3 regions of the Streptomyces sp. NPDC048254 genome follow, and region 1 is predicted to be linked to each of the others. Evidence: riboswitches for the same ligand, from Rfam matches in the RefSeq annotation. Region 1 holds a riboswitch; each other region holds the start of a gene.
The links. A riboswitch is a leader RNA that binds a small molecule or an ion and turns the genes downstream of it on or off. The one in region 1 is predicted to bind cyclic di-AMP.

Region 2: linked by a shared signal. The riboswitch ahead of ACGFZQ_RS27495 (transglycosylase family protein) and the one ahead of ACGFZQ_RS41480 (M23 family metallopeptidase) in region 1 are both predicted to bind cyclic di-AMP.
Region 3: linked by a shared signal. The riboswitch ahead of ACGFZQ_RS06610 (NlpC/P60 family protein) and the one ahead of ACGFZQ_RS41480 (M23 family metallopeptidase) in region 1 are both predicted to bind cyclic di-AMP.

Annotation. Positions count from the first base shown of each region.
Region 1 is NZ_JBICZJ010000020.1:195,628-202,471, reverse strand. Features, by position in the region: gene lhgO (L-2-hydroxyglutarate oxidase) at 1-1,003, shown strand, start outside; gene trmB (tRNA (guanosine(46)-N7)-methyltransferase TrmB) at 1,058-1,939, shown strand; gene ACGFZQ_RS41490 (PrsW family intramembrane metalloprotease) at 1,950-3,275, shown strand; gene ACGFZQ_RS41485 (aldo/keto reductase) at 3,397-4,377, opposite strand; gene ACGFZQ_RS41480 (M23 family metallopeptidase) at 4,532-5,575, opposite strand; cyclic di-AMP (ydaO/yuaA leader) riboswitch at 5,583-5,743, opposite strand; gene ACGFZQ_RS41475 (PP2C family protein-serine/threonine phosphatase) at 6,012-6,844, opposite strand, start outside.
Region 2 is NZ_JBICZJ010000010.1:151,175-158,018, reverse strand. Features, by position in the region: gene ACGFZQ_RS27520 (NAD(P)/FAD-dependent oxidoreductase) at 1-308, opposite strand, end outside; gene ACGFZQ_RS27515 (Ppx/GppA phosphatase family protein) at 798-1,739, opposite strand; gene ACGFZQ_RS27510 (DUF501 domain-containing protein) at 1,781-2,305, opposite strand; gene ACGFZQ_RS27505 (septum formation initiator family protein) at 2,335-2,811, opposite strand; gene eno (phosphopyruvate hydratase) at 2,929-4,215, opposite strand; gene ACGFZQ_RS27495 (transglycosylase family protein) at 4,603-5,286, opposite strand; cyclic di-AMP (ydaO/yuaA leader) riboswitch at 5,290-5,461, opposite strand; gene ACGFZQ_RS27490 (transglycosylase family protein) at 5,655-6,677, opposite strand.
Region 3 is NZ_JBICZJ010000002.1:286,896-293,739, forward strand. Features, by position in the region: gene ACGFZQ_RS06595 (NlpC/P60 family protein) at 1-21, opposite strand, end outside; gene ACGFZQ_RS06600 (hypothetical protein) at 493-846, shown strand; gene ACGFZQ_RS06605 (hypothetical protein) at 850-1,152, opposite strand; gene ACGFZQ_RS06610 (NlpC/P60 family protein) at 1,240-2,400, opposite strand; cyclic di-AMP (ydaO/yuaA leader) riboswitch at 2,409-2,582, opposite strand; gene pcrA (DNA helicase PcrA) at 2,906-5,392, shown strand; gene ACGFZQ_RS06620 (M23 family metallopeptidase) at 5,497-6,844, opposite strand, start outside.

The sequences.
Region 1 (6,844 bases):
GCGGTACGCCGTCAAGGGTGCCGCCGAGATGGTCAAGTTCTGCGCGGAGTACGGCGTCGCGCACGCCGTCACCGGCAAGCTGATCGTCGCCACCGAGCGGGCCGAGCTGCCCCGGCTGCACGCGCTCGTGCAGCGCGGCCGGGAGAACGGGATACCCGTGCGGGAGCTGGGGGCCGCCCAGATCGCGGAGTACGAGCCCGAGGTGCGGGGGCTCGCCGCCATACACGTGGGGACGACCGGTGTGTGCGACTTCGCGGGAGTCGCCCGGCAGCTCGGAGAGGCCTCGGGGGCGGAGATCCGCTACGGGGCCCGGGTCGAGCGCATCGACCGGCGGCCGGGGCGGGGCGTGGCCGTGCTCACCGCGCGCGGAGACGTCGTACGCGGGCGCGTCCTGGTGAACTGCGCCGGGCTGTACTGCGACGAGATCGCCCGGCTGGCCGGGGACGAGCCGGGGATGCGGATCGTGCCGTTCCGTGGGGAGTACTACGAGCTGGCGCGGCGGGAGCTGGTGCGGGGGCTGGTGTACCCGGTGCCGGATCCGGCGTTCCCGTTCCTCGGGGTGCATCTCACCCGGGGCATCGACGGCGGCGTGCACATCGGGCCCAACGCGGTGCCGGCGCTGGCCCGGGAGGGGTACGGGTGGGGGGTCGTACGGCCCCGGGAGATCGCGGGCACGCTGGCCTGGCCGGGGGCGTGGGCGCTGGCGCGGCGGCACTGGCGGTACGGGGGCGGGGAGCTGCGGCGGTCGGTGTCGAAGCGGGCGTTCACGGCGGCCGTACGGCGGCTGCTGCCGGCCGTGACGGAAGCGGACCTGGTGCCGGCGGCGGCCGGGGTGCGGGCGCAGGCCGTGCTGCGGGACGGCTCGCTGGTCGACGACTTCCTGATCAAGGAGGGCGCCCGGACCGTGCACGTGCTGAACGCGCCCTCGCCGGCGGCGACGGCCTCGCTGCCGATCGGGCGGGAGGTGGCGCGCCGGGCACTGGAGATGCTGGGCTCGGTGTGACCCGGGCCCGACCCGGCCACCCCGTCCCGCACGGGCCGTAAAATCGACTCCACTGTGTCTGACTCGCTCAATGCCCCAGAGACCCCCCGGCCCGCCGAGACCGTCCCCGGCGTGGGCTCCCCGCATGCTCCCGGTGTGTCCGTCCGGCACACCCGGGTCAAGGGGGAGCCGCGGTTCCCGGACGGGCCCAGCGCGGATCCGGCCGGATCGCACTTCGAGCGGCGGATCCGCAGCTTCCAGCCACGGCGGAGCCGGGTGACCGCCGGGCAGGCCGACGCCCTGCAGCGGCTGTGGCCCAAGTGGGGGCTGGACATCGACGGTCAGCACGTCATCGATCTCGGTGAGCTGTTCGGCAACGGCAACCCCGTCGTCCTGGAGATCGGGTTCGGGATGGGTGAGGCGACCGCGCAGATGGCCGCCGGGGACCCGGACACCAACATCCTCGCCGTCGACGTGCACACGCCGGGGCAGGGGAACCTGCTCAACCTCGCCGACCAGAACGGGCTGTCCCACATCCGGGTCGGCAACGGGGACGCGATCATCCTGCTCCGGGAGATGCTCACGCCCGACTCGCTGGACGGGCTGCGGGTGTACTTCCCGGACCCCTGGCCCAAGAAGCGGCACCACAAGCGGCGGCTGATCCAGCCCGAGTTCCTCGACCTCGCCGCGACCCGGCTCAGGCCGGGGGCGATCGTGCACTGTGCGACGGACTGGGAGCCGTACGCCGAGCAGATGCTCGAAGTGCTCGACGCGCACCCGGCGTTCGAGAACACCCAGACCGGGGGCGGTTTCGCGGCGCGTCCCGGGTACCGGCCGCTGACCCGTTTCGAGGGGCAGGGGCTGGACAAGGGACATGTGGTGAACGATCTGCTCTTCCGTCGCGTACAGCATCCGGTGCAGCAGGGCGATCAGCACCGACTGGAGTCACCTCGTTAGGGTCGATGCCGTGGCCACCTTCCCGCCGCCGTACCCGTCGTACCCGTCGTATCCCCCGGACCCCGCCGGCGACGGGCTGCGGCATCCCCGCTGGTGGCAGCGGCGCTGGGTGCGGTACGGGGCGCTGAGCACCCTGCTCGCCCTCTCCGGCCTGGTCATCCTCGCGCTGGTGCGGGAGCAGACGGGCACGGAGGGCTTTCTCGTCGGGCTCGGCCTGGCGGTGCTGCCCGTGCCGCTGCTCATAGGCGCGTTCCGCTGGCTCGACCGGGTCCAGCCCGGGCCCTGGCGGAACCTGCTGTTCGCGTTCGCCTGGGGGGCGTGTGCGGCCGCGCTGATAGCGATCGTCGCCAACAGCTTCGCGACGCGGTGGATAGCGACGGCGACGGCGGATCCGAGCAGCGCGGACACGCTCGGGGCGACCGTGATAGCGCCGGTCGTCGAGGAGTCCGCCAAGGCCGCGGCCGTGCTCCTGGTCTTCCTGTTCCGCAGAAGGGACTTCACCGGGATCGTCGACGGGGTGGTGATAGCCGGGGTCACCGCCACCGGCTTCGCGTTCACCGAGAACATCCTCTACCTCGGTACGGCCTTCGGGACCGACCAGCTGAGCGGCGACACCGGCATCGCCTCCGTCACCGCCGCGACGTTCTTCGTGCGCATCGTCATGTCCCCCTTCGCGCACCCCCTGTTCACCGTCCTCACCGGCATAGGGTTCGGCATCGCCGCGTTCTCCGGGGAGGCGCAGCGGGTGCGGCGCGTTCTCGTACCGCTCGCCGGAATGCTGCTCGCGATGAGCATGCACGCGTTCTGGAACGGGTCGTCGACCTTCGGGCAGTACGGGTTCTTCGCCGTGTACGGCACGTTCATGGTGCCGGTGTTCGGGCTGCTGACCTGGCTGGCGATCTGGACACGGCAGCGGGAGCTGCGGACCGTACGGGAGGAGTTGCCGGCGTATGTGTACGCCGGGTGGCTGGGGGCGGCCGAGCCGTTCGTCCTGGGGTCGATGCGGGCGCGGCAGATGGCCAGGGAGTACGCCGCGTACCACTTCGGCAAGCCGGCCGGGCGGGCGGTCGCCGAGTACGAGGCGTACGCGACGACGCTCGCCCTGCTGCGCCGCCGGGGGCAGCGGGGGCGGGCGGGCGCCGACTTCGTGGTGCGGGAGCGGCAGCTGCTGACGGAGCTGCGCAGCCGACGCGAACTGGTCCGCCCCGCCCTCGACTACGCGGCCCGCACAGCCGCCCCGAACGGCTGGCCGGGCTACGCGCCACCGGCCTACGGGGCACCCGGGTGGTACGGGGCGGCTGTGCCGTATCCGTCCTACAACCCGTACCGGGGTTAGGGCCGGGTTAGGGCCTGTCCGGCAGATCATGCCGCAGACGCGGGACTCACCGGCGCTGATGATGTGCCGTTGTTCTCCTGCGACCTGATCCGCCGCACAGGCCCTGGCGGGAAAGCGGCCGTCAGGCGGAAGCCGCCGTGAGCCGGGTCAGTTCCTGCTCCGTCAGCTCCAGGTCCGCCACGCCCAGCAGGGCCGGGAGCTGGTCCAGGGTGCGGGCCGAGGCGATGGGGGCCGTGACGGTGGGCTGGGCCGCCAGCCAGGCCAGGGCGACCGTGGGGACCGGGGCGGAGTGGGCCTCGGCGATCTCGTCCAGGGCGGCCAGGACCTGCCGGCCCCGCTCGGTCTCCAGGTACTGGGCAGCGCGGCCCGCGCGGGCGCTGTCGACCGTCGTGCCGGGGCGGTACTTGCCGGTGAGGAAGCCGGCGGCCAGGGAGAAGTACGGGACCGCCGCGAGGCCGGTGCGGGAGGCCAGCTCCTGGAGGGGGCCCTCGTAGGTGTCGCGGGAGACCAGGTTGTAGTGGGGCTGGAGGGCGACGTACCGGGCGAGGCCCTCGCGGTCGGAGAGGTCCAGGGACTCCTGGAGCCGCTCGGCGGTGATGTTGGAGGCGGCGATGTGCCGGACCTTGCCCGCCCGCACCAGTTCGTCCAGGGCGCCGATGATCTCCTCGACCGGGATCTCGGGCTTGTCGAAGTGGGTGTAGTACAGGTCGATGTAGTCGGTGCCCAGGCGGCGCAGGGACGCGTCGGCGGCGGCCTTGATGTTGGCGCCCGACAGGCCCGGGTAGTCGGGGTGCTGGCTGACCTTCGTCGCGATCACGACGTCGTCGCGGTTGCCGCGCGCCTTGACCCACTTGCCGATGACGGTCTCGGACTCGCCGCCCTTGTGGCCCTCGATCCAGGCCGTGTACGAGTCGGCGGTGTCCACGAAGTTGCCGCCGGCGGCCGTGTACGCGTCGAGGACGGCGAAGGAGGCGGCCTCGTCGGCGGTCCAGCCGAAGACGTTGCCGCCCAGGCAGAGCGGAAAGACCTCCAGGTCGGAGGAGCCGAGCTTACGGAGGGAGCGGGAAGCGGAAGAACCGGAAGAACCGGAAGAAGGCGTCATGCCTCAGTTCAACACCGGCTGCCGGTGCGCCCATGCCGACGCAACGCGAAGTTCTCGTAAAAGCGGAATGCACCCGGGGCCCGTGGACACACCGAACCGGCAGCCCTGACGTCGGGGGGTTGTCGTCAGGGCCGCCGGGGATCAGTGGGGTCCGTCAGGGGTTGAGGCCCTTGCCGCGCAGCCAGGTCATCGGGTCGATGCCGGTGGCCTGACCGCCGGGGTGGACCTCCAGGTGGAGGTGCGGGCCAGTGACGTTGCCGGTGGCGCCGACGCGGCCGATGACGTCACCGGTGGCGACCTTCTGGCCGACCTTGACGCCGATCGAGGACTGGTGGCAGAACCACAGCTCGGTGCCGTCGTCGAGGGTGAGGATGGTGCGGTAGCCGTACGAGCCGGCCCAGCCGGCCTCCGTGACGGTGCCGCTGTGCACGGCCTTGATGATCGTGCCGGTGGGAGCGGCGAAGTCGAGCCCGGTGTGGTAGCCGGAGGCCCACATCGAGCCGGCCTGCCCGAAGGTGCCGGTGATCGTGTAGGAGACGACCGGCAGCGTGTACTGCTTGGCCAGCGCGGCGAGCCGCTTCTGCTCGGCCTGCGCCTTCTCGGCGGCCTGCGCCTGCTCCTTGGCGTCGGCGGCCTTGGCGGCCGCCGCCTTCTCCGCCTTGGCCTCCGCGTCGGAGACCGCCTTGTCGGCGGCGGCCACGGCCTTGGCGGTGGCCTTGACGTCGAGCTGGGTCTGCTGCTGCTCGGCCTGGGCGATGATCCGGCTGCGCAGCGCCTCACCGGCGTCGGCCGAGGAGTCGGAGGAGTCCGAGTCGGTGGCGGTCGTCGTGGTGACGCTGCTGAGCGCGGTCTGGACGGCCTGGTGGCCGCCGTCCTCGCCGAGCAGGGAGTCGACGGAGGACGGCAGGTCGGGCAGGGAGATGGAGACCGGCGGCTTGCCGGTGTTGGCGCTGGCCATGCCGCCCGCGCCGACGGCGGCGATGACGCCGACGCCGAGGACCGTGGAGCTGCGGGCGAGTCCGCCGCCGCGCTGCTTGGCGACCCGGTGCCGGCCGCGTACCGGGGCGAGGGACTCCTCGGTGGGGTTCCACTCCTCCCAGGGGCCCTCGTCGGTGCGGTAGGCGCCGTAGCCGAAGGTCTCGGGTTGACGCTGGCTGGGCACGAACGGGGCTGTCGGAGCAGGCCGGTTGGACGCCACGCGGGCGCACTCCTTTCCTTCCGCTGCCTACCGGGTTAGCTGACGGGTTCGGAGCGGGAAGGTCTCCTACGCGCGTATACCGGCCGTTTCGTACCCGGCGGCAGCCGTGCGATTCACCCCAAGGTGGTGGTTCCCCGGTTCCCTTGCGGGATTCGGCGCGTGCGCGCGGAGCCGTCGCGGGTGACGGCTGGGACGACCGCGCTGCGTTATCGAACGTTAATAGACCCGGCTGCCAGATTCCAAGCTGTTCGCCTTGATCATTAAGCTTTCAAAGCTTGGACTTAACCGCCATGAACGGTCAAAAACGGTCGACTTGACCCTGCGTTCTGTCCAGCTCAGGAGTCACACGCGTTTTGATGGTGACTCAGACGTTATGCGGAGGGCGGTCGTCCGCGCACCGAGGGTGACAATCCCCAGAACGGCGGGGTGATCGCGCTCAGGGCCGTCGTACGGCGAGCAGCGCCATGTCGTCCGTCATGCCACCGCCGGTGTGCCGGCGCACCTCGGCCGCGAGCCGGGCCAGCAGCGCGCCGGGGGCGGTGACGACACGGCCGGCCAGCCGCCGCTCGGGGTCGTAGAACCGGCCGTGCGCGTCCCGCGCCTCGGAGAGGCCGTCGGTGTGCAGCAGCAGCGTGGCCCCGCTCGGGAACGCGTGCTCGGCGGCCCGGTCCGGCCAGGCCCCCAACTCGGCCATCCCGAGCGGCAGCGCGGCCTCGGGCCCCCGTACCGGGCACACCTTGCCGTCGCCGTGCAGCAGCAGGGGCGGCGGATGGCCGCGGTTGACGACCCGCACCGTGCCGTCGCCGCGCGGGAGTTCGGCGAGTACGGCGGTGGTGAACCCCTCGACCGCGTCGAGGCCGCCGCGCCGGACGCCCTCGCGGGCCAGCGCCCGCTCCAGCCGCCCCGCCACCGCCTCCAGCGTGGCCTCCTGCTCGGCGGCCTCCCGGAACGCGCCGATGACCACGGCGACGGCGGCGACCGCACCCATACCCTTGCCGCGGACGTCGCCGACGACCAGCCGCACGCCGTACGGGGTGTCCTGGATCGCGTACAGGTCACCGCCGATGAAGGCGCCCTCCTGGGCCGCCTCGTAGCGGGCCGCGATCTCGAAGCCGCCGATCCGCTCGGCGGGCTCGGGCAGGACCGCCCGCTGGGCGGCCTCGGCGATCTCGCGGGCGGAGGCCAGGCGCTGGTCACCGAGGCGCACGATCCGGTTGATGCCGGCGGCGAGGGCGGCGACGGTGACCACGGTGAGGACCTCGGTGACCG
Region 2 (6,844 bases), on a different contig from region 1:
TCGTACGCCTCGCCCACGAGGGGGGCGATCGTGGCGACCTTGCGGTCCTGGTCGATGGTGGTGACCCGGCCGGTGAGGACCTCCGCCTTCGGCAGCACGCGTCGCAGCGGGACGACGACGTGCCGAGGGGAGATGCTGCCGGCGGCGGCTTCGGGGAGGAAGGGCTGGTAGGTCATGTACGACCGGGGGTCGACGACCGTGACGGTCGCCTCGCCGTAGCGCATCTTCTTGAGAATGCGCCGAGCTGCGTACAGGCCTACGTACCCACCGCCTACTACGAGGATCCTGGGACGCTCCGTGGTGCTCATGGCATCGAGTATCCACCCGCCCCAGGGGGGCCGCTCGTGCGCCCCTTCACAAGGTTCCACAGGGGTCGTGCTACACTCCGCCGCCCACGTGACACAGGTCATGGTCGGCGGCGGGAACCCACTTCCGATACGACCCGTTGTCAATGCCGCGTGAGCTGCTCGTCCAGGCTTCCGGGGGCACCGCGGAGGCACCGGATGTCACCCTCACGAGCACCTCCCGGAACACCTCCTCGACGCTCCCCTGAGCACACGCTCGGGCCTGTTGAGCCCCCGAACGGGCCAACGGGGCCCCAGGGACCCCCCACCTGCACCGAATTCCTTGTGAAGAACTTCACGAAGTTTCCCGACGGGCTGTCATGGCACGGCGTGTCACACCCCCAAAACCCCGCTCACCTGTCATCCCACACGCTCATCCGAGGTGGTCGGGAGGGGTGCGCGAGGCGTCCGGAAGGGCCGTTCGGCAGGAGCAGGCGTCGGTGGGCCGGAGGGTCAGGCGATGGACCAGGCGATGCCGTCCAGGATGTCGTGCTCGCTCACCACGACCTCCGTCGCGCCCACCCGTTCCATGATCGACAGCAGCACGAGGGCGCCGGCGCCGATGACGTCGACGCGCCCGGGGTGCAGGGAGGGGATCGCGGCGCGTTCGGCGTGGGTGGAGTCCAGCAGCCGCTCGGTGATCTCCCGGACCCGGGCGTAGGGGATGCGGGAGTGGTGGATGGCGGCGGAGTCGTACCCCGGCAGGTTCTGGTGGATGGCGGAGAGGGTGGTGACCGACCCGGCCAGACCGACCAGGGTGTGCGCCTCACGCAGCGGCACGGTCCGCTCCGCGAGGTCGAGGGCGCGCTCGATGTCGGCCCGCAGGGCGGCGATCTCGGCTTCCGTCGGCGGGTCGCTGACCCGCCCGTCGTGCACCAGGTGCCGCTCGGTCATCCGCACGCAGCCGACGTCCACGGACCGCGCGGCCCGCACCCGCTCGTCCCCGACGACGAACTCGGTGGAACCGCCGCCGATGTCCACGACGAGGAAGGGCTTGGCGAGGTCGCCGCGGCCCGTCAGCTCCTTCGTCGCACCCTCGAAGGAGAACTCGGCCTCCTGGTCACCGCTGATGACCTCCGGCTCGACGCCGAGGATGTCCAGCACCCCGCGCACGAACTCGTCGCGGTTCTCGGCGTCCCGGGAGGCGGAGGTCGCCACGAACCGCAGCCGCTCCGCCCCGTACTCCTTGATGACCGCCGCGTACTCCCGGCAGGCGGCGAAGGTCCGCGCCAGCGCCTCCGGCGCCAGCCGCCCGGTCCGGTCGACCCCCTCCCCGAGCCGCACGATCATCATCCGCCGATCCAGGTCGACGAGTTCCCCGGTCTCCGGGTTCGCGTCGGCGACGAGCAGGCGGATGGAGTTGGTGCCACAGTCGATGGCGGCGACGCGGGTCATGGCTGGGTGTTCCTCACTCTGTACGTGACCTCGGCCGAGGGTCAGTTCTCTGCGGAGGGCACCACACACGCCCCCTTGGCCCACCACTCGGGCAGCATGGCGATCGCCTCGTCGCCGAGCGGGTTCACGCCGGGCCCCGCCGCCAGCGAGTGCGCCACCAGCACGTGGAGGCACTTCACCCGGTCCGGCATCCCGCCGGCGCTCGGGAACCCCGTCAGCTCCTCGATCTCGTCCCGGCGCCGGATGTAGTCCTCGTGCGCGGCCCGGTACGCCGCCGCCAGCTCCGGGTCGCTCTCCAGCCGCGCCGTCATCTCCTTCATCACGCCGTTGGCCTCCAGGGTGCCGATGGCGGACGCGGCCTTGGGGCACGTCAGGTAGTACAGCGTCGGGAACGGCGTGCCGTCCGGCAGCCGCGGCGCGGTCTCCACGACGTCCGGCTGCCCGCACGGGCACCGGTGCGCGATCGCCCGCAGCCCGCGCGGCGGCCGCCCGAGCTGCTGCTTGAAGGCCTCGACGTCGGCGTCGGTCGGCTCGGTGCGCGGAGTGGAGGGCGGAGGCGTTTGCATGACTGTGTTCTGTGTGGCTTTCTGTCGGTTCACTGGTCGGACGCGTCGGACTTGTCGACGCCGTCCCAGACGTTCGCGTACCAGGGCCGGTCGGCCGCCCCGAGGTAGGCGTGCGCCTGCTTGGCGGCAGCGGGGTCGATCACGATGTACCCCGTCTCCCCCGGCATCACGTAGTGCAGCCGCTCCCGGATCTGCTGCTCGGCGTACGCGTCGTCCTGCCACCGGGCCTTGACGTCCCGCAGCTGCTCGACCCGCTGCCGGGCCTGCTCCTGCTGGCGTTCCTGGTCGGCGATCTCGGCGCGCTGGGAGACGTACTGCCGCATCGGATAGGCGAGCGCGACGATCATCGTGCACAGCACGATCGCGAGCAGCGCGGCGCGGCCGGTGAGCCGGGAGCGGCGGGCCTGCCGCTTGGTCTGGGAGCGGTAGACCCGGGCCGCCGTCTGCTCGCCGAGCAGCTTCAGCCTGGTCGCGGTGGAGAACCGGTCCCGGTCCTTCACGGCCATGTCCCCGCCTCCCGTTCACACGCGCGTACGTCCCCGCACACGGTACGGGACCGGTACGGGGACGTACGTACGACTGGCGCAGCCTTGACCCTTAACGGGTCAGCGGCCCCTGACGGGTCAGCCCTTGAAGCGCGGGAAGGCGCTGCGACCGGCGTACACCGCGGCGTCGTCGAGGATCTCCTCGATGCGCAGCAGCTGGTTGTACTTGGCGACGCGCTCGGAGCGGGCCGGGGCGCCGGTCTTGATCTGGCCGCAGTTGGTGGCGACGGCGAGGTCGGCGATGGTGACGTCCTCGGTCTCGCCGGAGCGGTGGGACATCATGCACTTGAAGCCGTTGCGCTGGGCCAGCTCGACGGCGTCCAGGGTCTCGGTGAGCGAGCCGATCTGGTTCACCTTGACGAGCAGGGCGTTGGCGGCGCCGTCCTCGATGCCGCGGGCCAGGCGCTCCGGGTTGGTGACGAAGAGGTCGTCGCCGACGATCTGGACCTTGTCGCCCAGCTTGTCGGTGAGGACCTTCCAGCCGGCCCAGTCGTCCTCGAACAGCGGGTCCTCGATGGAGACCAGCGGGTACGCGGAGACGAGCTCCTCGTAGTACTCGGTCATCTCGGCGGCCGAGCGGGACTTGCCCTCGAACTCGTACTTGCCGTCCTTGTAGAACTCGGACGCGGCGACGTCGAGCGCAAGGGCGATCTGCTCACCGGGGACGTAACCGGCCTGCTTGATCGCCTCCAGGATGAGGTCGAGCGCGGCGCGGTTGGACTCCAGGTTCGGGGCGAAGCCGCCCTCGTCGCCGAGGCCGGTGGACAGGCCCTTCGACTTCAGGACCTTCTTGAGGGTGTGGTAGACCTCGGCGCCCCAGCGCAGCGCCTCGGAGAAGGACTCCGCGCCGATCGGGGCGATCATGAACTCCTGGATGTCCACGTTGGAGTCCGCGTGCGAGCCGCCGTTGAGGATGTTCATCATCGGCACCGGCAGCAGGTGCGCGTTGGGGCCGCCCAGGTAGCGGAAGAGGGGGAGGTCGCTGGCCTCGGAGGCGGCGTGCGCGACGGCGAGGGAGACGCCGAGGATGGCGTTGGCGCCGAGCGAGCCCTTGTTGTCGGTGGCGTCCAGGTCGAACATCGCCTGGTCGATCAGGCGCTGCTCGGTGGCGTCGTAGCCGACCAGCTCCGGGCCGATCTGCTCGATCACGGCGAGGACGGCCTTCTCGACGCCCTTGCCGAGGTAGCGGTTGGGGTCGCCGTCACGGAGCTCGATGGCCTCGAAGGCACCGGTGGAGGCGCCGGACGGGACGGCGGCACGACCCGTGCTGCCGTCGTCGAGGCCGACCTCGACCTCGACCGTGGGGTTGCCTCGGGAGTCCAGGATTTCCCGGGCTACGACGACGTCGATGGACGGCACGAGCATCTCCTTCTTGGGATGTGACGCTGGTTGTGCGGGCGCACGCGGACCTTGTCGGCCCTTGCTCAGCCTTGCGACTAGAGCCTAACCGTCCCAGGGCCGTCGGCCGTCACGACCGACCGACCCGTGGACACACAGACGGTACTCATTGTTCACGCGCGGAACAAAGGGGGTCCCGATGAAGAACGGAAGAAGAGCGGGTCAAGAAGAAGACCGCGAGAGGCCGCAAAGAGAAACCCCGCCCCGGTGCGTACGGGGGGAGAACGCACCGGAGCGGGGGCCCGTGGGGGACGGGGGCGGCCCTCACGTGGTCCTCACTATGGGGACCACGGCTGTGTGGACGCTGTGGTTCAGCTGGGCGCCGCGTAGTACTCGCGGCGCCTCTCCTGAGACCTACTTCAGGTGCAGCTGCTGGCCCGGGTAGATGAAGTCGGCGTCGTCGACGATGTCCTTGTTCAGCTTGAACAGCGCCTGCCAGCCGCCCTTGACCTTGTGCTTCTCGGCGATCGAGCTGAGCGTGTCGCCCTTGACGACCTTGTACTCGCCGTCGCCCTTCTTGACCTTCTTGCCGGTCGGGGTGGTGACGGTCTTCTTGGCGGCCGGACGCTCGGCGGAGCGGGAGGCGGCCTGCGTGTCGGTCGTACGGCTGCTGGTGCCGCCGCTCGACGAGGAGCTGGAGGAGCCGGCGCTGCTGCCGGTGTAGGCGGCGCTGGACAGGCCCGTGCCGCAGACCGGCCAGGCGCCCTTGCCCTGCGCGGCGAGGACCTTCTCGGCGACCGCGATCTGCTGCGCCTTGCCGGCCTGGTTGGCCTGCGCGGCGTACTGGGTGCCGCCGTACGCGGCCCAGGTGGAGGCGGAGAACTGCAGACCGCCGTAGTAGCCGTTGCCGGTGTTGATGGCCCAGTTGCCGCCGGACTCGCACTGGGCGACGGCGTCCCACTCGGAGGCGGTGGCGGCGGAGGCGGTGCCGGAGGCCATCAGCGGTGCGGCGATGGCGACACCGGTGACACCGGCGAGTGCGGCGGCGCGGGTGGCCTTGGACGGACGACGGTGCTTGCCCTTGCCGGAAAACAGCATGACGGATCCCCTCACCGACGCCTGCGAGGTGAGCTGTCGGGTTCGGGCCGGTTGAGTTGCCCGGCCGCACACCTCACGGTGCGCGGCTTCACCCCGAGCCGGACACGGCAGCCTCAACTACCGGTCCCGGCACTTACCTTGGGTCCCCCGCTCCTGCCTACGGCGCTTGACGCGACGACTGTTCCCGGGGAGTCGCTGGCAGGACTCGGCGTTGCGACGGCCGGGGCTCGTGGTGACGAGCGGCCTTGACCGTAAACAGGCGATCAGGTGAATTTCAAAGATGATCAGGGCTTCTGAGACTCATCCCACACTTTCACCAAAACGGACATTTAACTGCCAAGTAGGGCGACCTGAGATGTCAACTCCCGCTACTTTTCGTCCGTTTCGCTGCTGAGTTTCAGGGTCTGACCGGGGGCGATGTCATTCGGGTCGGCACCGATGTCCGCCTTGTTGGCGGCATAGAGCGCACGCCATCCGCCGTCGAGGCCAAGGGAGTCGGCGATGGAGGCGAGAGTGTCACCGTCCCGGACGGTGTAGGTGCCGGCGTCCCGGGAGGCATGACGGCCGGAAGAAGTCACACTCTGACCGTTTGTCACACTTTCGTCCGCCGAGCCGCCACGGTGCTTGCCGCCACTGCCGACGGCCCCCGTGTCGACCAGATCCCAAGAACTGCCCGTCTGCCAGGAATTGTCCGAGTCGTCGGCTTCGGGCACGACAGGGTTCTCGTTCACCTTCGAGGCATCGGAGCCCTTGGATCCCGACTTGTCCGCCTTCGTGGAGTCGGCAGGGGTGCCCTTGCCGGAGCCGTCGCTCGCACCCGGGGACGGAGTGGCGGAGTCGGAGTCCGTGGCGCCCGAGGCATCCGACGAGGAGTCGGACGAGCCCGAATCCGATGAACCAGATGAATCCGATGAACCAGATGAAGAGGACGAATCCGACAGCCCGGAGGACGAGTCGGAGGAGCCGGACGCGTCGTCCGATCCGCCGAGGCCCGGGTCGACGTTCACCGAGGCGTCGTCCGAGGAGAGCCCGGCGATCAGCGCACAGGTCCGCCAGGGCTTGGTGCCCTGGTCGGCGAGGATCTTCTCGGCGACCGCGATCTGCTGCGAACGGCTCGCCTGGTCCGGCGTGCCGGCGTACTGCTGGCCGCCGTACTCGTCCCAGTCGTCCTGGGACATCTGCAGGCCGCCGTAGTAGCCGGTGCCGGTGTCCATGCTCCAGGAGCCGCCGCTCTCACACTCGGCCACCCTGTCCCAGGTGTTGCCGTCGGCCGCGTTGGCGCTCGCCGCGCCGAGGAGCGGGATGGCGATGGCCGAGCCGGTCACGCCGGCCGCGACGAGGAGAGCCGGAGCCTGACGGGGGCGACGGTGACGACCGTTCCCGGAGAGCATGCGGAAACCTTTCGAGCGACAGCGGTGACCGGCGCGACGGGTCCCGCTGGGGCGCCGCACTGATGGGTGAACGTATAGGCAGACGATCACTTGTCACAAGTTAATGCCGCGCAGATCACGTGAAGATCACAGACTTGAACGCTGGTCATCTTTGCCGGTGAAGGGCC
Region 3 (6,844 bases), on a different contig from region 1:
GGGCTTGCGGTGCGCTGCCACCTGGACTGTTCACGTCCTTTCGTACGACCGCCGTGTCGTCCGTACACACGCCAGGGGGAGCGCGCATACGGCCGCGGGGGTGCGGATTGCGCGTCCGGCGGCGGCCCGCACAGGGGAGCGGGCCGCCGCCGGACTTTCTCGGCGGTGGTGTCCGACTGCCGCCCCTGGCCCGGGCGGCGGTGGGGAGTCGGTCACCTGGGGGAGGACGCTAGGCCGGAGTGTGTCGGCCTGGTAACGCGATGCGCGGAATTGGTGTGACCGGATCGTTACCCGACGGTATGTGACCGGGATTCCGGTCCGGAGCCGTCGGCTTCACGGGGCGGGATGACCGAAGCGGCGGTTCCGGGGCGAGCAGGGCGCGCGGGGTGCTATGGGGTGCATATATGCGATGCCGTGGGGCGAGCGGCGGCGGGCGCCGAGGGAGGGGCCGGTGCCCGGTGCTCCAGGGGGCCCTGATTAGGCTCCGGGGCCATGGGCGTACTCATCCATCTCTTCGTCGGCCTGCACATCATCGGCATCGCCGCGCTCCTCGGCGGTTTCCTCACCCAGATGAAGGCGATGGGCCAGGGCACGGCCCGGTTCATCCCCGGGATGCTGCACGGCGCGTTCACCATGCTCGCGACCGGTGTGATCCTGGTCGGCCTCAACGAGGCCGACGACCACCACGTCAACACCGTCAAGATCGGCGTGAAGCTCGCGCTGCTGATCGTGATCCTCGGGCTCGTCTATGTGAAACGGGACGACGAGAAGGTGGAGAAGGGTGCCTTCGGCCTGGTGGGCCTGCTGACCATGGTGAACATCTTCATCGCCGTGCTGTGGACGTGATCCTCAGGAAGCCTTCCTGAGGGCGTCGCGGGTGACCGCCACCGCGCCGGCGGCCACCGCCGGCCAGGCCGCCACCGCGACCCACACCAGGACCCGCCCCGGCCACTTCAGCCACGGGACGCCGACGGCGGCCGCGACCGACAGCACCGCCGCGGCCGACAGCATCGCCGTGGCCGACAGCATCGCCGCGGCCGTCATCCCCATCGGGAACGCCGTCGCCCAGCGGCGTACGTCGTAACGCGCAGCGGCCCCGGCCGTCGGCGGACGCCGCGCCCACCAGGCGTGAAGAGGTGGAATGCCGGACATGCCGCCGATGCTAGGGACCTTCACCGGCCGTGCGAGCGGGGCACGCGCGCGTGCGGCACGAAATGCGCGCGTGTGTGTCCGCGCCTCTCAGGCCGGTCGCACCACGCTGTGGATGATCGACTCGCCCCCGTAGTAGATCGACTCCTCCCGGACGTAGGCGCCGGGCTTCGGGGCGTGGATCATCATGCCGTTGCCGATGTAGATGCCGACGTGGCTGACGTCGTCGTAGAAGAACACCAGGTCGCCGGGCTGGGCGTCGGTGAGGGAGACGGTGGTGCCGGCGTTCACCTGGTCGTACGTGGTGCGCGGCAGCGAGACGCCCGCGGCCTTCCAGGCGGCCTGGGAGAGGCCGGAGCAGTCGTAGGAGCCGGGGCCGGTGGCGCCCCAGACGTACGGCTTGCCGATCTGCGCGCGGGCGAAGGCGATCGCCTTGGCGGCCTTCGTTCCGTAGGACGAGTCGGAGGAGGACGACGAGGACGACGAGGACGACGAGCCGCTGGAGGTCGACGTCGATGAAGACGACGCCTCCTGCTTCGCGGCCGCCGCCTGCTGCTTCGCGAGCTCCGCCGCCTTGCGTGCCGCCTCGGCCTGCTGCTTCTGCTCGATCTCCGCCAGCCGTGCCTTCTCCTGGGCCGTCAGCTGCGACAGCAGCTCCCGCGCGGAGGTCAGCTTCGTCTGGACGGTGGACTTGGCGGTCTTGAGGTCGTCCTGCGTCTCGGTGAGCGTCTCCAGGCTCTTGGCGGCCTCCTGCCGCTTCGCCATGGTCGCGGACTGCTGTGTGGTGTAGTCGTCGACCGCGTCCTTCTCGCGCGAGGTCAGCCGGCTCATCAGTTGCGTCTGGTCGAAGTAGTCCTGAGGACTGTCCGCGAGCAGGAAGGTCGCCGTGTCGGGCGCACTGGCCCCGGTCCGGTACTGGGCCGCGGCGAACGATCCCAGTTCCTCACGCGCCTTGTTGAGCCGGTCCGTGCGCTCGGCGACGTCGTCGAGCAGGGTGTCGACCTGCTTGCGCTGCTTGCCGGTCTTCTCCTTGGCCGCGTTGTACTTCTCGGTCGCCGACTCCGCCTGCCGGTAGAGGGCGTCGACCTTCTTCTCGACCTCCTCCAGGCTGGGCTTGCCGTCCTCGGGGGGTGCGGCGTTGGCCGTCTGGGAGAGCAGGGCCACGGAGGTGAGGGCGGCGGTGGCCAGGGCGGGGGTGCGTATGCCTGCTACGCGCGTTGCGGACGGACGCGACTTGCGGTGCGACGCCAACGGGGGCGACTCCTTCCATGCTCCGCCTACCGAGTTAGCTGTCGGGTTCGGGCGGGTGGTTCGGAAGGGTTGCCCTACGGTCCGTTCCCCGGTGGGAAGTCGGGACCGATTCACCCCAAGGTTCGGTGTGGGTCCCCGGTTCCGGATGCGCGGCGGCACCCTGGATTCGGCGGAGGCCGTGCGGCCCGGCGACGTTCGCCGGTGGGGGTCGTACGGCCTGCCCGGCACGCTAGCCAACTCGTGTGCGCTGTGTGAAGTTTGATGTGCGATATGCCCGATACATTTTCGTGACCTTGGTGTTGCGGATCGGTCGGATCGGTTGATCAGGGATGGTATGGGGTTACTTGTCCGGTGCGGTCGAGTGGTCCGTACTCTCGGCTGACGGGAGCACCCGTGCTCACGACGCGTGATCGCTGACCGTGAGGGGCCGATTCTGGCGGGTGACCGGGGTGACTTTCCGGGGTGGGGACCGGTTGTCAGTGGGGCGCCCTAGACTCGGAGAGCGATGAGCAGCCTCTTTGACGACAGCTTCCTGGCGAGCCTCCAGTCCCCGCGCGGCCACGAGGAGGAACCCCCGCCGCCGCCCGAGGACGAGCACGTACCGGAGCCGATTCCGGACGACCTGTTCGGCGGGCAGTTCGACGCGCCCCCGGACCGGGACGCCTACTACCGTGACGGCGCCGCCCGCCCGGCCCTGGACCCGGCCGCGCTCCTGGAGGGGCTGAACGAGAACCAGCGGGCGGCCGTCGTGCACGCCGGCTCCCCGCTGCTGATCGTGGCCGGCGCCGGTTCCGGCAAGACGCGGGTGCTCACCCACCGCATCGCGCACCTGCTCGGCGCACGCCAGGTGCACCCGGGGCAGATCCTCGCGATCACCTTCACCAACAAGGCCGCGGGCGAGATGAAGGAACGCGTCGAGCACCTCGTCGGCCCGCGCGCGAACGCGATGTGGGTGATGACCTTCCACAGCGCGTGCGTGCGGATCCTGCGCAGGGAGAGCAAGAAGCTCGGCTTCACCTCCTCCTTCTCGATCTACGACGCGGCCGACTCCAAGCGTCTGATGGCCCTGGTCTGCCGCGACCTGGACCTCGACCCCAAGCGCTTCCCGCCGAAGTCGTTCAGCGCCCAGGTCAGCAACCTGAAGAACGAGCTGGTCGACGAGGAGGACTTCGCCGCCCGGGCGAGCGACGGCTTCGAGAAGACCCTCGCCCAGGCCTACGCCATGTACCAGTCGCGGCTCCGCGAGGCGAACGCCCTCGACTTCGACGACCTGATCATGACGACCGTCAACCTGCTGCGCGCCTTCCCGGACGTCGCCGAGCACTACCGCCGCCGCTTCCGGCACGTCCTGGTCGACGAGTACCAGGACACCAACCACGCCCAGTACGCCCTGGTGCGCGAGCTGGTCGGCACCGGTGCGCACGAGGCGGACGTGCCGCCGGGCGAGCAGGACCTGCCGCCCGCCGAACTGTGCGTGGTGGGCGACGCCGACCAGTCGATCTACGCCTTCCGGGGCGCGACGATCCGCAACATCCTCCAGTTCGAGGAGGACTACCCGAACGCGACGACGATCCTCCTGGAGCAGAACTACCGCTCCACGCAGACGATCCTCTCCGCCGCCAACGCGGTCATCGAGCGCAACGAGTCCCGCCGCCCGAAGAACCTGTGGACCAACGCGGGCGCGGGCGCGCAGATCACCGGCTACGTCGCCGACACCGAGCACGACGAGGCGCAGTTCGTCGCCGACGAGATAGACCGTCTGACGGACGCGGGCGAGGCGAAGGCGGGCGATGTCGCCGTCTTCTACCGCACCAACGCGCAGTCCCGTGTCTTCGAGGAGATCTTCATCCGGGTCGGCCTGCCCTACAAGGTCGTCGGCGGTGTCCGCTTCTACGAGCGCAAGGAGGTCCGGGACGTCCTGGCCTACCTCCGGGTCCTCGCCAACCCCGAGGACTCCGTCCCGCTGCGCCGGATCCTCAACGTCCCCAAGCGCGGTATCGGCGACCGTGCGGAGGCGATGATCGACGCCCTCGCCCAGCGCGAGAAGATCAGCTTCCCCCAGGCGCTCAAGCGCGTGGACGAGGCGTACGGCATGGCCGCGCGGTCGACCAACGCGGTCAAGCGGTTCAACACGCTGATGGAGGACCTCCGTACGGTCGTGGAGTCCGGCGCCGGACCGGCCACCGTCCTGGAGGCGATCCTGGAACGCACCGGCTATCTCGCCGAGTTGCAGGCCTCCACCGATCCGCAGGACGAGACCCGGATCGAGAACCTCCAGGAGCTCGCCTCCGTGGCGCTGGAGTTCGAGCAGGAGTCAGGGGAGGGCGAGGCGCCGGCCGGGCTGTCCGCCTTCCTCGAGCGGGTGGCGCTGGTCGCCGACTCCGACCAGATCCCCGACGAGGACGAGGACGGCTCCGGCGTCATCACCCTGATGACGCTGCACACCGCCAAGGGCCTCGAGTTCCCGGTGGTCTTCCTGACCGGCATGGAGGACGGCGTCTTCCCGCACATGCGCGCGCTCGGCCAGACCAAGGAGCTGGAGGAGGAGCGGCGCCTCGCGTACGTCGGCATCACGCGCGCGCGTGAGCGGCTGTATCTCACGCGGTCGGCGATGCGCAGCGCCTGGGGACAGCCGTCGTACAACCCGCCCTCGCGCTTCCTGGAGGAGATCCCGGCCGGGTATCTGGAGTGGAAGCGGACCGGGGCGATGGCGCCGGTGTCCTCCGGACCCGCGTCGGGCGTGGCGGCCTCGCTCTCCTCGACCCGCTCGCGCTCCTCGGCGTCCGGCGCGTCCGGCTTCGCCACCCGGCGGACCTCGGAGAAGCCGGTGGTCTCGCTGGCCGTCGGCGACCGGGTCACCCACGACCAGTTCGGCCTCGGCACGGTCGTCGGGGTCAAGGGCACCGGCGGCAACGCGGAGGCGACGATCGACTTCGGCGACACCAAGCCGAAGCGGCTGCTGCTGCGGTACGCACCGGTGGAGAAGCTGTGACCGCACCATCGCTGTGAAGACAGAAGGCTGAGCCCCGCTGCCACGAGCGGGGCTCACTGACCGGGATCAGGTCAGGCTGGATCAGGTCGGGTCGAGGACCAGGATCAGGTCGGGTCGAGCCCGTGGCTCCGCAGCCACGGCAGCGGGTCTATGGCCGAGCCCCCCGCCGGCCTGACCTCGAAGTGCAGGTGCGGGCCGGTCGAGTTGCCGGAGTTCCCGGAGTACGCGATCGGATCCCCGGCCTTCACGGTCGTACCCGAGGCGACACGGTACGACGAGAGGTGGCAGTACCAGGTCTCCGTGCCGTCCTTCGCCGTCACGATCATCATGTTGCCGTAGGCGCTGTTCCACTTGGTGGAGACGACGCCGTCGGTCGCGGCCATCACCGTCGTCCCGTAGGAGACGGGGAAGTCGATGCCGGTGTGGACGGACATCCAGTTCACGCCGGCCTGGCCGAAGTAGGCGCTGAGCCCCCGCTGTGTGACCGGGAGGGCGTACTTGGGGCGCAGTCGCTCCTTGCGGGCCGCCTCCGCCGCCGCCTTCTTCTTCTCGGCCTCCTGCTGGGTCTTGAGGTCGATGCGCTCCTGGGTCCGGCTGGCCCGGTCGGCGAAGTCGTCGGCGCCCGCCGAGAGCGTCCTCAGCTGGGCGTCCAGCTTGCTGTTGGCGGCGGACGGTTTCACCGACTGCGCGTCCGAGGCGGAGGCGGTGGAGTCCTGGCCGTCACCACCGGTCAGGGTGCCGACGGAGGCGGCCGCGATTCCGGCGACCCCCATCACACAGGCCGAGGGCACGGCGACGGTCAGCAGCGCGGAGCGCTTGGGGGGCGTACGGCGGCGGGAACGCGCCCCCGCGCGGCCGCCGGCGCGTGTCGCGGCCGGAGCGACTGGAGTGACCTCTTCCTGGTCCTCCAGCAGTGGCGTTACTGCAGGTAGCTCACCGGTCGCGGCCAACTCCCCGGCATCCGGGGAGTCCTCCGTGAACTCCTGGAGCTCGTCGTAGGGAAGCTGCTCGAACATCTGGGTCGCCGACTGGTCGAACGGGTCGGCGGGCTGTGGCTCGTGCGCGTGCTCCGGCTCCGCGGGCTGCGCCGGGGTGCCGTCGGAGTTCCACTGCGTGGCGTCGTACGCGCCGGTGTCGAAGGCCTGGGTGCCCCACTCCCACTGCTGGGTCGCGCCGGCCATGTTCGACTGGTCGGGCTGGAGCCAGGCGTTCGCGTCCCAGTGGCCGCTGCCGTCGGCGACCGTTCCCTGTGTCGCCTGCGGCGGGACGGTCCAGGCGGTGCTGTCGTAGGCACCGGAGTCGTAGGCGGCGTGGTGCTGGGCCGCGTAGGGGTCGTAGTTCAGCGTCTGGTCGCCGGTCGTCTGCCACTGCGTGGCGTCGTACGCGCCGGTGGCCTGGCCCTCGCCGGGGAGATGACCGAAGAGCGGGTCGCTGTGGAACGAGGCGCCGGTA